DNA from 3 places in the Lysinibacillus sp. A4 genome. Region 1 is predicted to be linked to each of the others. Evidence: riboswitches for the same ligand, from Rfam matches in the RefSeq annotation. Region 1 holds a riboswitch; each other region holds the start of a gene.
The links. Region 1 has a riboswitch for cobalamin ahead of NY607_RS00175 (hypothetical protein). Riboswitches for the same ligand answer to the same signal wherever they lie in the genome.
Positions count from the first base shown of each region.

Region 2: it holds a riboswitch for cobalamin, as region 1 does, so the genes downstream of both, NY607_RS18420 (glutaredoxin family protein) here and NY607_RS00175 (hypothetical protein) in region 1, are expected to answer to the same signal.
Region 3: it holds a riboswitch for cobalamin, as region 1 does, so the genes downstream of both, NY607_RS12660 (ABC transporter substrate-binding protein) here and NY607_RS00175 (hypothetical protein) in region 1, are expected to answer to the same signal.

Region 1 is NZ_JANWTB010000001.1:29,182-36,031, reverse strand. It holds gene aspA (aspartate ammonia-lyase) at 1-207, shown strand, start outside; gene NY607_RS00195 (methyl-accepting chemotaxis protein) at 367-1,611, shown strand; gene NY607_RS00190 (hypothetical protein) at 1,858-2,136, opposite strand; gene NY607_RS00185 (PH domain-containing protein) at 2,238-2,618, shown strand; gene NY607_RS00180 (GNAT family N-acetyltransferase) at 2,781-3,548, opposite strand; cobalamin riboswitch at 3,794-3,977, shown strand; gene NY607_RS00175 (hypothetical protein) at 4,204-4,959, shown strand; gene NY607_RS00170 (elongation factor G) at 5,077-6,850, opposite strand, start outside.
Region 2 is NZ_JANWTB010000010.1:21,621-28,470, reverse strand. It holds gene NY607_RS18450 (DUF3888 domain-containing protein) at 1-131, opposite strand, end outside; gene NY607_RS18445 (hypothetical protein) at 222-641, shown strand; gene NY607_RS18440 (Lsa family ABC-F type ribosomal protection protein) at 673-2,154, opposite strand; gene NY607_RS18435 (DUF2089 domain-containing protein) at 2,843-3,208, shown strand; gene NY607_RS18430 (SHOCT-like domain-containing protein) at 3,221-3,607, shown strand; gene NY607_RS18425 (hypothetical protein) at 3,617-3,898, shown strand; cobalamin riboswitch at 4,243-4,420, shown strand; gene NY607_RS18420 (glutaredoxin family protein) at 4,539-4,763, shown strand; gene nrdI (class Ib ribonucleoside-diphosphate reductase assembly flavoprotein NrdI) at 4,760-5,119, shown strand; gene nrdE (class 1b ribonucleoside-diphosphate reductase subunit alpha) at 5,116-6,850, shown strand, end outside.
Region 3 is NZ_JANWTB010000005.1:306,020-312,869, forward strand. It holds gene NY607_RS12655 (acyl-CoA dehydrogenase family protein) at 1-1,316, shown strand, start outside; cobalamin riboswitch at 1,374-1,556, shown strand; gene NY607_RS12660 (ABC transporter substrate-binding protein) at 1,694-2,662, shown strand; gene NY607_RS12665 (FecCD family ABC transporter permease) at 2,659-3,660, shown strand; gene NY607_RS12670 (adenosylcobinamide amidohydrolase) at 3,657-5,117, shown strand; gene NY607_RS12675 (cob(I)yrinic acid a,c-diamide adenosyltransferase) at 5,130-5,693, shown strand; gene NY607_RS12680 (heterodisulfide reductase-related iron-sulfur binding cluster) at 6,055-6,850, shown strand, end outside.

The sequences.
Region 1 (6,850 bases):
GTAGGCGTGCTAACAGCAGTTAACCCTCACATCGGTTATGAAGTAGCTGCTCGTCTAGCACGTGAAGCTATTTTAACAGGTCGTTCAATTCGTGAGCTTTGCATTGAAGAAGGCGTCCTAACAAAAGAACAATTAGACTTGATTTTAGATCCATATGAAATGACACACCCAGGTATTGCGGGTTCTAGTATCATGAAATTAAAATAAAACGAGCAATTATGGACTGTAGACATGCCCTAAAAGGCTGTCTATAGTCTTTTTTTGTAGACCTTTTCTCATATAAAATAGAGCGTATCCTTATGTATTTTAGGATTATTCAACTATAATAATGGTATGGAAGACATATTTTAGTTGGGGGAATTTGTAATGAGTTTACGAAAAAAGAGTTTACTTGGCTTTTCCGTTTTAAATGTTTTAATGATCGTTATTTTATTTATCGATTTAGCCAATGTAACGACATTAGATTGGTTTTCTACCGTGTTAACGATTGTAGGAATTGCTATTACACTATCTTACACAGTGTATGTCCATTACAAAGTGATACAGCCTATCAAACAAATCACAGAGGCTGCACAAGGAATTACGGCAGGTCAATTAGATACCGTTGTCATTGAGGTTCGTGATAATGGTGAAATTTCTCAACTAGCACAATCCTTTTTAGAGATGCAGGAACAATTACGAACAATGACACAAAAAATTGCGCACAGCTCTACAGATTTATCAGCAAGCATCGAAGAATTATCTGCGAGTACGAATGAAATTACACTTGCTGTGGAAGAAGTAGATCAACAAATGGAGAAGACGTCAGAGGGCTTGAAGCAAGCAGCACAATCGGCTAATGATAGTGCTAAATCTATGCAAGAAACCGTTGATGGCATTGAGCGAATTACAGTAGCCACACAAGATGTGTTTGTGCATGCGAAAGATGCTAGCGAGATAGCAGGAAATGGTGCAAATATTTTACATGTGGCAAAAGAGCAAATGCAATTTATTTCCTCTTCAACAGAAAAAACAAGTGGATTGATGCAGCAATTATCCCTTAAAATGTCAGATATTAAATCAATGACAGATATGATTACTACCATTACAGATCAAACAAATCTACTAGCATTAAATGCGGCCATAGAAGCAGCACGCGCTGGGGAGCATGGTAAAGGCTTCGCCGTTGTAGCTGAAGAAGTGCGTCAATTAGCAGAACAATCAAAGCACTCTGCTACGCAAATTGTGGATTTAGTTGTAGGAATAGAAAGTGATACAAAACAAGTAGCCTCATCAGTAGAAGATGATTTGAAAAATGTTCAACAAGGAGTGTTTGTCATTGACGAAGCGACAAAATCATTTGGCACAATTTCACAGCATGTTAGTCAGATGACAAGTCAGCTGGAGGATATTTCGACGACAGCTGAGCAGCTTTCAAGTAGCGCCAATGAAGTGGCATCCACTGTGACAACCATCGCAGCTGGCATGGGCAAGCTATCGAATTATACAGAAGCTGTTTTACATTCAATGGATGAGCAAACAGCCTCAATGCAAGCAGTTAATCATGTCACACAGGATTTAAGTGTCCAAGCGGATAACTTACAAAAGTTAACTAACCAGTTTCAGGTTTAGGCAATGAAAAGGTATGTTGCTAGGTTTTTAAGCCCTAAATAAGCCTTTTCATCAATACTACGAAAAGCCGCACAATGGCACTAATTGACCATAAAAACACTTTCCTAGAATACATGGAAAGTGTTTTTATGGTCGAACCAGCGCAATTAGTTTCCCAGTGAACTCCTCAGATAGTGTGTAGATCGTATGCGTATCCTAGACATGCATCAAACTACTGTTTTGACCTTTATCACCTAACCAAAGATGCTAGCCATATTTGTTTCCTGCCTTGTCCACTATTTGTACATTATGTTCTGGTGAAGCCATATTGACGGTACCCTCGTTTTTGACAGCTGTTGCAATGGCTTGTTGGAATAGTGTAAGTAATTCTTCATCCTGATATTTTTTACTAAAATCACGGTTTATCTTGCCAAATTCAGCACGATTAGAAATGCTGACCTTAGCTAAATCATCATCTGGTTTTTCATTACATCCTAGTAAAACAACGGCTAGTAGAGACACTAAAGCAACTATCATTATTCGCAACCACTCACCCCCTCAATAGGCAAAATAATACCACCATTTCCTGTCGTAGCCCTCACTTCTTTGTAATACATTAAATAAACGAGAGCGAAAGGGGACAGATAGTGGGCTTATTTGATGGATTGATCGGCAATGCAAGTGAGGTGAATTTAGAAAAACTACAGGAGGAGGTCCATGATTTATTAATTCCAAATGAGACAGTCAAGAACGCCTATAGAATTATTAGAGACACGTTTATTTTTACCAATAAACGATTGATCCTCATCGATAAGCAAGGAGTGACTGGCAAGAAAACGGAGTATCATTCTATTCCCTATAAAAATATCGTGCATTTTTCAGTAGAAACAGCTGGAACATTTGATTTAGATGCAGAGCTCAAAATATGGGTGTCTGGCAGTTCATTACCGATTCAAAAAAACTTCAATAAGGCGACAAATATTTATAAGGTGCAAAGCGTCTTAGCACAGTATGTGTTGGGGACGTAATGAAGGTGCTAATAGTACATGTGCACAACCAAAAGCCCGCAAATATGCGAGGCTTTTTTGTCGTGCCAGAAGAGGACGGCGTAAGGGATTTTAAGTCGGCTTCATGATTACGGTAGGCTCGAAAATACTGATAAGCGTAAATAAGAACGCCTTGCCGAAGTCTTATTCAAAGACAATCATTTCTCCAACTTCTTTAAACCCGAAGCGTTTGTATATATTCTTTCCATCCTCTGATGCCTGTAAGACTACGGGCTTTCGCTTATCAATTGTTTGACTGAGTAGGAATTGAAACATCTCACTGCCATACCCCTTGCCCCTATACGCATCTTTTGTCATCATATCATAAATCCCATAGCTATGTTTACTGTCTATTAATAATCCCGTAGCGATAGGTATTTCCTTTAAACAGCCAATAAACATTCGAGCATTTGATGCTAACTTTTCCTGTGAGAATTTATGAAAATAAGTTTCTAATGCTTCTCTTTCTGCTGTTTCTCCAAATAAACTTAGAAAAACTTCCTTATATTGTAGAAGCTCTTCCTTGTTGCTTACTTCTGTGATGGTAAGATGATTGGAAATTCGTGGACCTGTGTGAAGTGTATGGTCAAGCTTCATCATCATATTTCGTTCAGCTTCCTGTAAATTGCAGTCTTTTATCAGCTGTAGCCAATCATCGCTTAGATAGTTGGCATCCACCCACGTGTTGAAAGGAAGTTTATTAACAATGAAATGATTAATCCTTTGTTTAAGATGATTTTCCTTATGAATCATAGGCGATTTCACTACTAGCAAATTAAATGTATCAGTTGGAATATTTGTATTGGCTATGACAAAATGAGCTTCCTCTATAATTTGTCCAGAAACAGCTTGAGTAAATAGTTTCATTTTTTCCTCTAAATTACTCGTCACTAATTGTTGACTTGCTTTCATATCTTTCATCCTTTCACTATTAGTAGTGCGCACTATCTTTTATTATAGAGTCATTGAAAGATTAAAAATACTGAGTTCACCGTTTTTATATCCTCCCATAATTTTCAGAAAACAATCAGGCACGAAAAGCAAGGATGATTAGTAGTTTGGAAAATATTGTGATATTTGACTTTAGAAAAACACTACTTTACAATTGATTTTAGTAATCTAATAGGAATGTGCATATACTCATTCCTATGACAACTGAATAGCGTGTAGTAATAGGTGTAAATTGCGTGCAATTTGCTTAAAAGGGAAGTCGGTGCGAATCCGACACTGTCCCGCAACTGTAAATGTGAGCGACTTTTCAGTATCCACTGTCTTTGGACGGGAAGGAGAAAAGAAGCGATGATCATGAGTCAGGATACCTGCCTGTTACGAGTACACACCATAAACCTACGAGGAATAGGAGGTGGCATGTTGACAAAACAGAATGCTCTGTTCGTCACAGTACGTCAAACGCCCATAGTAAATGAAAGGGTTCACAATCGAACTCGTTCACACATACTTAGGGTTTGTTTGGCATTGTATGATGAAAGAAGATAAAATGAAGGATTTCCTCAAAAGTAGGGAGTCCTTTTTGTTTTGAAAATATGTACGCAAAGGGGATGCACGTATGACAAATATTCATGTAACGACAACGTTGGAAACGCCTTATGAAGATCTGAACATTTGTAAGCAACCACGCACAGAAGTTGCCAAGAAAGCGAAAACAAGAATGGTGGTCGAGTCTCTGATCGATCAATTATTAGCAACGAAGCTGATTCGTAATGATCGCTTCTTTGAGCAAATCTTATATAATAAAGAAATTATTTGGATACAAAATGGGGATGTGGACGGTCATCTTTTAGCGAAAGCAGCCATAGCAGATGAACTAAAAACAAAGACGAATAGTTTTATGATGTACATGCCGACCAATCCGATTGTCTATGAGGTCAACGGAGAAGCGTATCACTTAATTACGCGCATTGATTCTACACGCGCAAAGCCCAACCTCGACCGTCTATCATTGGAGCCAAAGCCTGTTTTAAGTGCCGCTCGTGTCAATGACTTATTATGCTCGATTGTCATGCGCTTTTACGAAACATATTTATATGATTTAGCATCTCATCATGACAAACTCATTGCATTTGTGCAGCAGGAATATGCCCAATTTATTGAAGCGGTGCAAGCGTTAAATGATTATCATTTCAACTGGCATCCACGTGGCAACGGTCACGAGCTTTTACTGCAATTAATTGATCATCTACAACTATTAAAAAGTCAACCTGGTAAGGTACTAATTGATTTTACGAACAAGCATGACTATGTAATAGTTGAACCCGCATATTTGTTGGACAATCCAACAAAGAAAGCTGTCAGTGCACTATAAAAACAAGCCCTCCATTTTTTGGAGGGCTTGTAATATCTTATGGCAGGGTAGAGATATATTTATGCCCAAGAAAGAAATACCCGCGGAAATACCCGAAGCGAGCAGGCTCATCCCATCCTACAGGCAATGCATGGCTGCCTGTGCTTCTTGCCATGGAACCGAATATCCTTTGCCCTTTGCACAAAAGATACTAGAGGAACTATACTCAAGATCGGCATTTTTATCATAGCCAATCTGTGCAATCACATCCTCTGTATTATGGCACACATCATAGCCATCAAATTGGAGTGTGAGTGCACCTTTCCCATTTGTATAGGCGGCAAAGGTTGTACTGTAGCTCATTAAAGTGGCAACAGGTGCACGACCTGTTAGGATAACATCCGTTTCGGATAAAATCGGGTCATCGAACGTGCCTGCTGCTTGCTGAATATCAGTCATCATACGACCGATAAAGTCATTTGAAGCTTTCATTTTAAAGCGATAATAGGGTTCAAGTAGGACATTTTGTGCCTGCTCCAGCCCCTGACGCAGGGCACGGAAACTGGCTTCACGGAAATCTCCCCCCGATGTATGTTCATTGTGCCCGCGACCTGTTAGAAGTGTAAAATGAATATCTGTTACAGGGAAGCCTGTCAGTAGCCCATGATGGTCACGCTCAAACAGATGCTTTTCAACAAGGCGCTGATTGCCTACAGATAAATGATCGGCATGACAGGCATTGGTGAAGGTATTACCTGTTCCACGTGGATTTGGCTCCATTAATAAATGAACTTCTGCATAATGCTTGAGGGGCTCGAAATGACCATAGCCCGTTACGGTCGTCGCAATGGTTTCCATGTATAAAATTTGCGGTTCACCAAAGGAGACAGCTAATGAAAAACGCGTCATTAATACCTCAGTCAGGACCTCCAATTGAATGGCACCCATAATATGCACATGGATTTCCTGAAATTTTTCCTGCCAGACCACACGCAAGGACGGTTCTTCTGCTTCGAGTAAACGGAAAATCTGTAGCACTTCCTTGATATGCTGATCACCCTCATATTGAACCTTTGCCTGTAAGGTTGGGACAAGCTCATAGGGCTGTGATAGCATCGTTGTACCGATTCGATCCCCAATGTTTGCCTGGCTCAGTCCTTTGACAGCGAAAATTTCTCCTGCCTCTACCTGTTGAACGGTCTCAAAGCGACTGCCGTTATAAAGGCGAATTTCGGTCACTTTTTCTGTTACTTCGTCAAATGAAAATTCATCTCGTACATGCAACGAGCCCTTGGTTGCCTTCATAAAGGTTAAACGCTGGTGCCCATCATGACGAATCTTAAAAACCTCACCCTCAAACGGGGCATCCTTGTCAAAATGGGAAGCCGTTAACAGCGGGAGCTGGTCAAGAAATTCCTGAATGCCCTCATCCTTTAAGGCCGAGCCAGCAAAGCAAGGGAAGGCACCTTCATTTTTAATCATTTCCTTTAATTGAGCAAGACACTGTTCATGCTCCAATGACTCATTTAGAAAGGCATCAAGCAATTTTTCGTCGCGCTCCGCCAGCCATTCCATAATATTATTTGATACATAGTCTGCTCGCAGTGGCTCATCGATGAACAATACATGCTGAGAGCAATCTTTGCGAAGCTGTCTGATGACAGCCTTCATATTGGCACCCTCACGATCCATTTTGTTGATAAAGAAGAAGGTAGGGACATGGTATTGACGTAAAAGTTGCCACACTGTTTCTGTATGGCCCTGTATCCCTTCGACAGCGCTAATGATAATAATGGCATAATCCATCACACGAATGGCACGCTCCATCTCAGGGGAGAAATCGACATGCCCTGGCGTATCAATCAATGTGTATGTATCATCGCCAATATTCATGCGCCCTTGCTCGGCAAAT
Region 2 (6,850 bases), on a different contig from region 1:
AATGGATTAAGGATAGTAATGAATGTGTCCCTGATTAGTTGATCATTAGCTTGTTCACTTTGCGCATAAATCTTACATGGCAGAATGAACATAGTGAAGATAGCCATTAAAACATAAGCAAATTTTTTCATGGAATAGTGACCTTTCTGCAGGATGATACTTTATAGAGTGCACCAATCACAGCAAATTATCGAGCATTTTTAAAGAAAGGGAGTTGAACAATGGAAAAAATAATAATGCCCTTTTTATGTATGCTTTTGTTATTTCCAACAGCTACTTCGGGATCAGAACATGAAGGCTTAAAATGTCCAAATCCAGATGTATTGATGAAAACAACGGAGAAAGACAAAGACGAGCTTAGTCAAGCATTAGCTGACATCATTCCAAAAGTATATGGCTCAAGCTCTGATTATCAGGAGTGGCAAATTGAGGTGATAAAGCCCATGCCCATATTAACTGGCATGGAGGAGAATTACTATAAAATGGCGGTGAACTTCTGTGGAGAAAATGTGGCTAATCACTCCTGGTTTGTTCGATTAAGGTTTCCAAGATTACTGCCAGCGCAAAGTGCATCACTAGGTGAGCTATATATCGTAAAAGAGACAAATTCTAAATGGATCCATTGGTTTCAATATCATTAAAAAGGAAGAATCCATAAATGGATTCTTCTCTTTATGACATCGCTATCGTTTTCGTTGCTACAGTTTGTTGAAATGCCTGATCATGCTCAACAATCACCATTGTGAGATGAGAGCTTTTTATGAGCTCTTCAATCTGCATGCGTGAATAGATATCAATAAAATTGAGTGGTTCATCCCAAATATATAAATGAGCCTTCTCACACAAGCTTTTAGCAATCAGCAGCTTTTTCTTTTGCCCACCAGAATAATGAGAGATATCCTTCTCAAATTGAATACGCTCAAAATCCATCTTGCGCAGGATTGATTTAAATAACGTCTCATCAATACCATGCTCTTCAATAAATTCCGATAGCAATCCCTTTAAATGGGATGTATCCTGCTGAACATAGGAAATGACTAGACCTGAAGCTAGCTTTATGGAGCCTGTATGATGGAGGGGCATACCTAGAATAAGTTTTAACATACTACTTTTTCCGCTTCCATTTTTGCCATCTAAAACAACTCGATCCCCTTGTGCCACTTTGAAGCTAATAGGCTTATTCACGATATGGTCATCGTACCGAATCGATACATCCGTGACAACAACCATTTCTTTTGATGGATATGCCAATGGCTCTACTTTCAATGACTCGGTTTTTTCAACATTTTTTAGCAGTTTTGATTTTTCCTCAATAGCTCTTTGTTGTCTGGATTCCAGGTTCTTCGCTCGTTTCATCATCTTGGCTGCTTTATGTCCAACAAAGCCTTTGTCCAGTTTGGAACCTGAATTGGTTGTGCCGTTTTTGGAGGCTTCCACTTGATTAGACCAACCTGACGAACGCTTTGAGGATTGTTTTAATCGGTCGATATCTTTTTGCAGTCGTTGATTGGTTACTTCTTCGTGTTCCTGCTGACGATCAAAATTTAACTTCCAAGAAGAATAATTTCCACTTTGAACGTCAATATTGGCTCTATTAATCGATAGGATATGGTCAACACAGCCATCTAAAAAGCTTCTGTCATGTGAAATTAAAATAAATCCTTTTTTCCTGCGAAGATAATCGGAAACCGTCTTTCTTGCATCCGTGTCTAGGTGATTGGTTGGTTCATCAATTAATAAAAATTGACCCTCTGTCAAAAACAACGCAGCAAGCAGCACCTTTGTTTGTTCACCATTAGATAATGTTTTAAAAGGACGATACATGACCTCCGCATCTACATGTAGGTAAGCTATTTCACGTAGACATTCCCAATCTTCTGCCTGAGGACAAATTTCCTCAAATATTTCATGGGTATATTTATTTGGATCAGAAACTGGATAGGGGAAATAAGTGAAGTCTACAGAAGAGATGATTTTTCCGCTATACTCATAATTTCCTAATAACAACTGAAAGAATGTTGTTTTACCTCGTCCGTTTCTACCGATAAATCCAAGTTTCCAATCCGTATCGATTTGAAAGTTGACATTCTCAAAAATATTGTCAAAGCTGCTTGGATAAGAAAAAGTTAGGTTTTGTACTTGTATCATGGACATGATAATTCCTCCTTTGTATTGCAACAGTTTACTTTTCATACAAAGTCGGTCTATCCATCTATGGTTGATTTCTCCGTATAAGTAGATGGATATTAACGACTTATACGGAGTGTTACATGCGTTACAATCGTTTCTGAATCGCTCATATTTTTCCTCTCCTTTATGGGTAAATGAAAGGTACAAAATCAACTATGAAAGCAAGAAAAAATCCCTCCAACTGTGCATTGGAAGGATTAGTCTTTCTCTGAATAAATGCGATTTGCCATTTGTGTCATGACAAATAAAATGCAAACTGATAGTTAAAATGGATAGACTAACCCTATATTTTGTGTTTGAAATCATTCAATTCAAATAAAAATATAGTTTAGTTCTTCATTGTCCATTCATCAGTCCTCTCATAATTGTCTTTTTATAGTAACAAATTTTTTTACAGAATACAATGTAACCTTATTTTCAATTCTAAACTGTCATTCTCTAACTAATGCCGCTAGCTACAAGTAGAAATAGAAAACACTACATAGAGTACTGCGTAATGATGCTTAAGACAAGCAATACAGCAACGATTAATTAACATTTTTAATTCAGAAATTAATTTTATTTATTTTTTAATTGAAATTATTAATTTTATTATTTACATATTTAATTTCTTTGTTATATAATCAGCTTAACTTAAAGGAAGGAGTTCACTATGGCTTATCAAGTAATCACAAATTGTCCTGTCTGCAGTAAAACATTGAAAATTACGAAGTTACAGTGTTCTCATTGTCACACGACCATTGAAAATGAGTTTGAATTGTCGAAGCTAGCATCCTTATCACAGGATCAGCTTCATTTTGTGGAAGTATTTTTAACCTGCCGAGGAAATATTAAAGAGGTTGAAAAGGAACTGGGGGTTTCGTATCCAACAGTTCGAGGCAAGCTAAATGATATTATTTCATCCCTTGGCTATGCTCAAAAGAAGAAAAATGAAGTAGATGAGAAAAAAATTGTAAGCATGCTGGAAAATGGCGAAATCACAACAGATGAAGCCATAAAGCTCTTAAAAGACGAATAGGGAGGAACGACCATGAAAGAGGAAATTACAAAAGTGTTAACGATGATTCAAGAAGGCAAAATTGATGCGGATAAAGGATCAGAGCTGATTCAAGTGCTACAACAGAAAGAAGAATCAGAGAATAAATTTGTGGAAAAAACAAAGTATTTAGATAAAACGTTAAAGGTCCGTGTTGTATCCACCGAAAATGATAATGTCACGGTAAATTTACCAATTAAACTTGTCAAAGCCGTATTGATGGCAGGACACAGCATCGCTGCAAGTATTCCGCAATCGGAAAAATACGTAAAAGATATCGACATCAATCTTCTTCTTGAAGCAATTGAAAATGAACTAGATGGACAAATTGTAGATATAAAATCAGCAAACGGGGATTCCGTTGCAGTCTTCATTGAGTAGAGGCGACGAATGATGCATGTAAAAGTGAAAGCAAAAGACGTTCGCTTTACCGTCCCTGTTCCCTATACTGTGCTAACCATTGTCCTCTCCATTTTAACTTCTAAATGGATTCAGCAACAAGCCAATAAGTGGACAAAGGTATACTTCGATAAAAAGAAAATAGACTTTACCTTTCCGCTCATCGACAAAGAAATGCTAAAGCCGATTATCAAGGAACTACAAAATTATAAAGGACTTGTGCTAGTCGATGTCAAAGCTCAGGACGGGACTGAGGTTAAGGTTAGACTATAATCCCAATGATAGAATGGTAAGAGCATGTTATGATAAAAGCATGCTCTTTATTAATGTAATGATCATTATTTCAGGACTTACGATAGAGACAACTAATTTTCAATGGTACATAAAATAGAAGATTTCTTAAAACTACAAATTAGAATTCAAGATCCATTTTAATAGAAAATCACGTACATCGTTAAAAATAGATTTTTGATTTGGGTATAAGTGCTTAGTGGTAATCTATTTGGAACTACATAATTTAAAATACTGAATAATCCAAAAATAAAGAAGTTTAGAATCTTGATTTACTTTTCATTTGAAGGATGGTACACTTAAAACTATTGAACAACAACTATATATTGTGTTCGTTTTACAAAGGTACTACTACATGTAGTTTAAAAGGGAAGTTCGGTACAATTCCGACGCTGTCCCCGCAACTGTGAAGCTGACGATGATTACAACCACTGTGCATTGGCATGGGAAGGGAATCAGAGAATGAAGCAAAGCCAGGAGACCTGCCTTTATAAAACAAATTTATCATTTCTTCGGGGATTAAGAGATGGGAACGTCAGTATTTTTGGTATGTTAACGTTTCCATTTAGCCTATCTCTCTAGAGGAGATAGGCTTTTTTATTTTATGAAAAGAGGGATTTCTATGAAACTTTATACGAAAACAATTTGTCCAAAATGCCTATGGGTAAAATCTGAACTACAACGTGCAGGACTTGAAGCTGAAATTGTTAACATCGATCACGATGAACAAGCAAAGCAAACGATTATTGACGCAGGTTTTTTAAGTGTGCCTGTTTTAGAGATGAATGAAACTTTTATAGGAGATGTTCAGGAAATTGTTTCTCAAATTGAGTTGATTGCCCTATGATTGTTTACGCGAGTCGTACAGGTAATGTCCGAAATGTTGTATCCAAATTAAAGGCAGAATGTATCGAGCTCTCGGAAGAATTGCGATTGAACAAGCCATATCTCTTAATTACCTACACAGATGGTTTAGGTGACATTCCAGCAAAGGTACAACGTTTCTTAGAAAAAAACAGGGATTTTTGTAAAGGAGTAGTTGCCAGTGGTAATAGTAACTTCGGTCATCATGTATTTGGTGCTGCTGGTGAGAAAATCGCTGCTACCTATCATGTACCCTTAGTAAGGAAATTAGATTTACGAGGTAATCAAACGGATTACGAAGCAATACAAACGTTTTATGAAACGAGGGTAATGAGATGAAAACCTATTTAAAGCTTAATAATGACGTACTGAATCGTTATAGTACAACTGGATTACTGGAGTTAGAAAAGGACCGTGAAGCTACGCGCCGCTACTTTTTAGAGTATGTTAACGTACGTTTGCGTTATTTTATAGATATTGAAGAAAAAATCCGCTATTTAGTTGATGAGGGCTACTATGAGAAAGCCTTTATCGACATGTACGAAATGGAATTTATTAAGAAGCTGTACAAGAAAGCCTATGATTATAATTTCCGCTTTCCATCCTTTATGAGCGCAAGCAAATTTTACGATAGCTATGCTATGAAAAGTCGTGATGGGGAAGAGATCTTAGAAAAGTATGAGGATCGTATTGTCATTATTGCTTTGTATTTAGCTCAAGGAAACACGGCTTTAGCAGAACGCTCTGTCGAAGCAATGATGGAAGCCTATCAGCCTGCAACACCAACTGCTTTAAATAGTGGTAAGAAAGCACGTGGTGAATTAGTCAGCTGCTTTAAATTATCAATGGATGACTCCATGAATAGTATTGCTGAAAATATTGGCTATTGTTTAGAGCTATCACGCCTTGGTGGTGGAGTTGGGGTCAACTTAACAGATTTACGTCCATTAGGTGATCCAATTAAAGAGATATTAAATCGTGCAAGTGGTGTCATCCCAGTAGCGAAACTGTTAGAAAATTCTTTCAGTTATTCGAATCAGTTAGGGCAACGAAATGGCTCAGGTGTTGTCTATCTAAATATTTTCCATGCAGACGTAGAAAATTTCATTTCATCAAAAAAACCAAATGCTGATGATAAAATTCGCCTCGCTACCCTTTCAACAGGGATTATTATACCTAGTATTTTCTTCGAACTGATGAAACGTGATAAGGATATTGTTTTGTTTAGCCCATATGATATTTTTAAAGAATATGGCAAACGTATGTCTGAAATTTCTATTTCAGACATGTACTACGAGCTACTTGATAACCCTAAAATTCGTAAAATTAAACGTTTAAATGCACGAAAGCTTTACACAGAGGTGAAAAAAGCACAATTTGAATCAGGCTATCCGTTTGAAATCTTTGATGATAATGTCAATAAGGTACATCCTTTAAAAAATATTGGACGTGTCAAAATGTCCAATTTATGTACAGAAATCTTACAAGTACAAGAGACAAGTATCATTACGGACCAGGATCAACCAAATGACTATGGATTAGATGTATCGTGTAACTTAGGTTCCATCGATATCCATGCAGCAAGTAAAGTCAATGATTTCGGCGCATTAGTCGATACAGCCATGCACCTATTAACGAATGTATCGCAAATGACACACATTAAGAATGTTCCGTCTGTTGCAAAAGCCAATCAATTAATGCATTCTGTAGGGCTTGGCTGTATGAACCTCCATGGGCATCTCGTGACAGAAGGCATCCTGTACGGCTCAAAAGATTCCATTGATTTCATGGATCACTTTATGGAAGCGATGAACTATTATTCTCTGAACTCTTCGATGGAAATGGCGAAAGAAAAAGCTGCAACCTTCTACCGATTTGAGGACAGTGATTATGCATCAGGTAGCTATTTTGACCAATATATCAATAAAACTGAAGAAGAACTATCGCCTGCTGTGTTGAAGGCGCTTGGCAATATTCCAATCATCACAAACAAGATGTGGGAAACGTTAAAGCAGGATGTAATGCAGTACGGTCTATTCCATTCCTATCGTTTGGCTATTGCCCCAACTG
Region 3 (6,850 bases), on a different contig from region 1:
GCTTTGCACAAGGTTATTTGCTATCCCATGCAGAACCTGGTTTTTATTGTCCCGTAACATTGACGATGGCTACTGCCTATCTATTAGATCATTATGCAGATGAAGAGGTAAAGCAGCGTTTTTTACCACATGTTTGTGCAACAGGTGACACAGATTTATATGAAGGTGCGACCTTTTTAACAGAACGTCAAGGAGGCTCTGACGTTGGTGCAAATGTGGTGGAGGCGAGAAAGGATGGCACTGCGTATCGTCTATATGGTGAAAAATACTTTGCATCCAATGCGGGCATGTGTGGTGTAGCGATGGTATTGGCACGACTAGAAAGTGCACCAGCAGGTTCCAAAGGCTTAACGTTGTTTGCAGTTCCTTGGCGTAAAGAAGATGGAACAACAAATCATCTACGTATTCGCCGACTGAAAGATAAGCTAGGCGTTCGGGCAGTTCCCTCTGGTGAGGTAGAATTTGATGGTGCTCTTGCCTACGTTGTAGGGGAGCAAAATAAAGGGATTTATTATATGCTAGAAGCACTAAATCTCTCCAGAATTTGTAATGCAGTCGCTTCAATTGGTATTATGCGTCGCGGCTTCTTAGAGGCGAAACATTATGTAAGCAATCGACATGCATTTGGCAAGCCCTTAACACAATACCCTATGATTCAGGATACTTTAGGGAAATTTGCAGCTAAGTTGCACGTGGAAGTAGCGACAGTTTTTGATCTTATTCAATTATACGATAAAGTGACAAGTGGACAGGGCACACAGCAAGATCTTATTATGAATCGTTTATATATTGCCATTATGAAAAAGGAAACGGCAGAGCAAGCTGTTCACTATGCTAGTGAGGCAATTGAATTACATGGAGGTAATGGCTATATAGAAGACTTTGTAACGCCTCGCTTATTAAGAGATGCGCAAGTATTGACGGTGTGGGAGGGGACGGCTAATATTTTGGCCTTGGAACTCATTCGTTTAGTAGATAAGTTTCATGCCCATGAACTGTTTGTACAGGAGATGGAGGAACGATTAGACAAATTAGCTAACAGTTCATTAGTACAAATTGTTAAAGAACAATTGGCGAATATGTCTGTGAAACTTCAAATTTTTAGCGCTTTAGACGAAGCAACGAAAACTTTTGAAGCAAAAGGTGTGGCGGAAAAAATGGCGCACCTTTATGAAAGTGTCATAGCGGTTGAGTGGGCACATAAATTTGGTGGGAAATATGAAAAACTAGCGGACATTTATTTAGAGCAGACATGGTCATTAAGAGAAATGGGTGCACAAATGAAAACAGTTCAATACTTTTCTGAAATTGTATAATGGCCGGGGAGTCGTCTTGAATGGAGGCGACTTCTTTCATTTTCATGTATAATGAAATCAACTGAATATTATAAAGGTTCTTTACTTAAGTAAAGTGAAAAGGGAAATCGGTGTAATTCCGATGCGGTCCCGCCACTGTAAGTGTGAGTTTTTTCAAATGATGCCACTGAAGATTTCGGGAAGGCTTGAAAAATCGCAAGTAGCACTAGCCAGGAGACCTGCCTTTATAACGACATGACAACCTACGAGGATAGGGTGGTGGATTTTGTATCAGTTTTTTTGGTGCGATTTTGCCCCCTCATCGATCAAAGATGAGGGGTTTTATTTTGATGTAGAATAAAGCGAAATGTCGCACGGATCAACGAAGGAGGATTCACATGAAGAAATTTTGGAAAATAGGATTATCAGCATTTTTAGCAGTAGGCTTGCTAGCTGCTTGTGGGCAGGAAGCAAAAGATAACAAGCCATCTAACGAGCAGCAAACACAGCAAAAAACAGCCCAGGTGGATGAAGCAACATTCCCAATGACGATAACAGATGCCCTTGGTAAGGACATTACACTTGAAGCACCTCCTGAGAAAATTGTTTCACTTATTCCGAGTAATACGGAAATCCTTTTTGGACTAGGTTTAAATGATGAAATAGTTGGTGTTACGGACAACGACGATTATCCGCCAGAGGCAGCTGAGAAGGATAAGGTTGGCGGTATGGAATACGATATTGAAAAAATTATTGCCTTAAAACCAGATATCGTTTTTTCACACGAATCTAGCATGTCTCTTTCAGAAGAGGCTATTGCACAGCTTGAATCAGCAGGTTTGAAAGTATTTGTTGTAAAAAATGCACAAGACTTTAATGAAACATATACAACAATTGAGCAACTGGGACGTGCTACAGGGAAATTACCAGAGGCAGAAAAAATTGTCGCGAATATGAAGGCAAAAGTAGAAGAAGTTTTGTCTAAAGTCAAGGATGTTGAACCCAAAAAAGTGTTAGTTGAAGCATCAGATGAGCCAGATATTTATACAGCTGGCAATGGTACATTTATGAACGCGATGCTTGAAATGATTAATGCAGAGAATGTAGCTGTAGATGGCGATAATTGGTATAAAATTGATGCAGAACAAATTATCGCAAAAAATCCAGATGTCATCGTGGTGACATATCATTATGTACCAGATATTTTAACGAAAATACCAAAACGTGCGGGCTTTGATACGATTAATGCCGTAAAAAATAATGCGATTGTGCAGGTAGATGAAAGTACGACAAGTCGTCAAGGGCCACGTTTAGCTGAAGGTCTAGAAGAATTAGCAAAAGCAATCTATCCTGAGGTATTTAAGTGAAAAACATAGCACTAGCCTATACATTAACATGTACGCTTCTTCTTATTAGCATCTGGTGTGGCGTAGCGATAGGCTCGGTTCATATTCCATTAGAAGTATTGTGGAATAAGGCGGTTGATGAAACAGCCGCCAATATCTTTTGGAAAATTCGTTTGCCTCGCGTGTTATTAGCGGGACTAGTAGGCGCATCTCTAGCTATTGCTGGAGCAGCTTTCCAAGGTTTATTAAAAAATCCATTAGCAGATCCATATACACTAGGGGTTTCATCAGGGGCTTCTGTTGGTGCTGTTTTAACGATCTTTTTTAGTATTTCTATACCTGTTGTCGGTTTGTATGCGCTGCCAACCTTTAGTATGATTGGTGCTATCATTACGATGGTAGTTGTTATGAGCTTTGCTAGACTCGTAGACCGCTCATTAAAAATGGAAACGTTGATATTAACAGGTGTTATTTTTAGTTCATTTTTAGGTTCCCTCATTTCATTAATGATTGCCTTATCTGGTGAAGAATTACGTCAGGTAATAGGCTGGCTACTTGGTTCTGTTTCGATGCGTGGTTGGCCATATGTCCAAATGATCATTCCATTTGTGATTGTAGGTTCAATAATGCTATGGACACAAAGACGAGAATTAAATGTCTTGTTGTATGGTGAAGAGCGAGCAAAACATTTAGGTGTTAATGTAAAGCGTAGTAAATATTTGATATTAGCAGGTGGCTCCATGCTAACTGGAGCAGCTGTAGCAGTTTCTGGCACAATTGGCTTTGTAGGATTAGTGGTGCCGCATATGACAAGGATGATTTGGGGTTCTGATCATCGCCACTTATTACCATTATCTTTTTTCAATGGTGCAACATTACTCATTATTTGCGACTTAGTAGCACGAACAATCATTGTGCCAAGAGAGCTACCAATTGGTGTCATTACGGCATTTATTGGAGCACCTGTTTTCTCCTATATTTTTTATAAGCAGCGAAGAAGCAAGGGGGTACGGGCATGATTGTTGTTGAACATCTATCAGGTGGCTATGAAGATGTACCAATCGTCAGGGACATTAGTTTTACTGTTGAAAAAGGAAAAATTCTTGGCATTCTAGGGCCGAATGGTAGCGGGAAATCCACATTATTAAAAGTAATGAGTGGTATTTTACCAGCTACTGCTGGAACCGTTTCGATTGATGGACAAAATATTCTTTCTTATCATGCTCGTGCTTTGGCAAAAAAAATGGCTGTATTACCACAGCTTCATGCAAATGCTTTCTCGAACAGTGTGAGAGAGGCAGTTTCACTGGGGCGCTACCCGCATCAAACAGGCTTTTTCTCGAGTTGGTCTGCACAAGATGAGAAGGCAGTTCAACATGCAATGCTTCAAACAGGTGTAAAGCGATATGAGCATACACCGATGGAATTTTTATCTGGCGGTGAACAACAAAGAGTTTTTGTTGCACAGGCATTAGCTCAAACAGCTGAAATCTTACTGCTGGATGAACCAACGAACCATCTTGATATTGCACACCAACGTCAAATTTTAGATATGGTTCGGAAGGAAGCCATGGAGTGTGGTTTAACAGTCGTTATGGTACTACACGATATGAATTTAGCCTCTCTTTATTGTGATGAATTATTGCTGATGGAAAGCGGACAAATGAGAGCACTTGGTGCACCACATGAAGTATTAATTGCCTCCCAAATTGAAGAAGTTTATCAAGCACGGGTGACTACATATGCTCACCCTGAAATACCAAAACCTCAAATTACAATGATGCCCGCAGCTACAGACTATCAGCAGCGAGCTGTCATCAAAAAAGAGCACTTTACGATAACTGAACAATATATCCAACTTCAATCAGAGCTTCCTCTGAAGACCGTATCTTCTGCAGTTCATAACCCAGGTATTGGCTGGCATAATTGCTTATTAAATCGCTCAGTTCCTGGTGATTATGTCATTAGCGATGTGAAACGAGAAGTTAAAGAATTTTTGAAAAGGGAAAATTTTTCATCTACAAATACTGTTGTTATGCTAACAGCAGTACCAACAGCTCTAGTGGCCATCAATGAATTTTCTGCACCTTTTGGCAGTATAATCGTAGCTGTAACAGCTGGCGTAGGCAATGCAGTTGATGTATCTCGAGTACACGAAAGACAAGATGAACCATATATTGGTACTATTAATACATGGGTTATCGTTAATGGTTGTTTATCGGAAGAGGCATTTTTTCAGGCATTGATGACAGCAACTGAGGCAAAAACAAAGGCGTTGCAATCAGAAAATATTCGTGATGAGCGGAGTGGAACAATTGCAACAGGTACTGCTACAGATAGTCTGTTAATTGCTGCAACTCAAAAAGGAGTAGAAATGCTGTATGGTGGCCCAATTACGGAAGTTGGTAAAATGATTGCAAAGGGTGTCTATGAAACAACAGTTCAGGCGATTAGGAATTATAAAAACCATTTTTAGGAGATGAGAGAAATGAAGCTTTACACGAAAACAGGCGATACGGGGAAAACAAGTCTAATTGGAGGACGGGTTGATAAAGATAGTTTACGTGTGGAAACATATGGGGCAATTGATGAATTAAATTCCTTTATTGGAAAGGCTGTAAGTGAATTAGATCAAGCGCTTTTCAAGGATATTTTAACAGACCTAGAGACAATTCAGCATGAGTTGTTCGATGCTGGTGGAGACCTTGCTAATGTGATGAAAGAACGTCATTATAAATTAACAGAACAACCGATTGAAGTACTTGAAGCTCGTATAGATGCTTTATCAGACGAAGCGCCACCTTTACAACGTTTTATTTTACCAGGAGGTGCACCAGCAGCGGCAACTTTACACATTGCACGCACGGTTGCACGTCGAGCAGAACGTGAAATGGTGACACTTATGAAAGAAGTTGAAGATGTACCAAAGGTTGTACAAAAATATTTAAATCGCTTATCGGATTATTTATTTGCAGCTGCACGTGTTGTAAATGCTCGCTTAAACGTAGCAGATGTTGAATATATTCGCAGTGGGAATGTTTTTAAAAAATAAAGTTTGATTTAAAAAATGTTTTTGTACAAAAAGTAAATTGCCAGGTATTAAGCTACGGGGTGGTATAGTTTGTGTGCAATTTTAGCAGATGTTCAAATGTCTACTGAATATGCGACATCCTACTAAGTAAAATAGTTAAGGAAAGTAAAAAAATGCTACTTTGAAAAAATTCAGGGTGGCTTTTTTTCTTGTAAAATGTAAGAATATAAAATTATCAGAAATATTTCCGTTTTATGTTGACTGAATGCTCACTCATTTATTAGAATAGGAATATAATGATAAAGTGAAGTACATTTCTGTATGAACTAGCAAATTCGTCACAAAGAGAGAAAATTACGACAAACTAAAGGGGGGACCAACCATGAGTCCATTATTAATTGCTAACATTGTCTTAACAGTCGTGGTTGTGCTTTATGCAGTAGGATTGTTCTTCTACCTGTTGAAAACACGCTATAAGTATGTGCAATTGGGGAAAAAGGTTGAGTTTGATGAAAGTGTTAAAGAACGACTTCGTTATATTATGGTCAATGTATTTGGTCAAAATAAGCTATTAAAGGATCCAAAGAGTGGTTTAATACATGTTATGTTTTTCTATGGATTTTTGATGGTACAGTTAGGGGCCATTGATTTAATTTGGAAAGGACTAGCACCTGAGTCACATCTGCCACTAGGCATTTTCTATGGTGTCTTTACATTCTTCCAAGAGCTAGTAGTTTTAATGATTTTAATCGCGGTAGTGTGGGCATTTTACCGCCGCTATGTTGAAAAGCTAGTACGTCTAAAACGAGGATGGAAAAACGGCCTTGTATTAATTTTCATTGGTGGCTTAATGGTATCTACATTAATCGCTAATGGTATGGGATTAATTTGGCATGGTGAGGGATTAACTTATACGGAGCCAGTTGCTTCAAGTATAGCTGCCATTTTTGGCTTCCTACCTACATCTGTGGCCGCTGTTGTGTTTTATGTAATGTGGTGGGCACATCTTTTAATTCTATTAACATTCCTGGTATACGTACCGCAGTCTAAACATTTCCACTTAATTGTCAGTCCACTTAATGTTTACATGAATCGTTTAGATCGTACGGGTACATTAACACCAATTGATTTTGAAGCCTTAGAAGAAGCTGGAGAAAATGCTGAAAGCGAAGAGGATA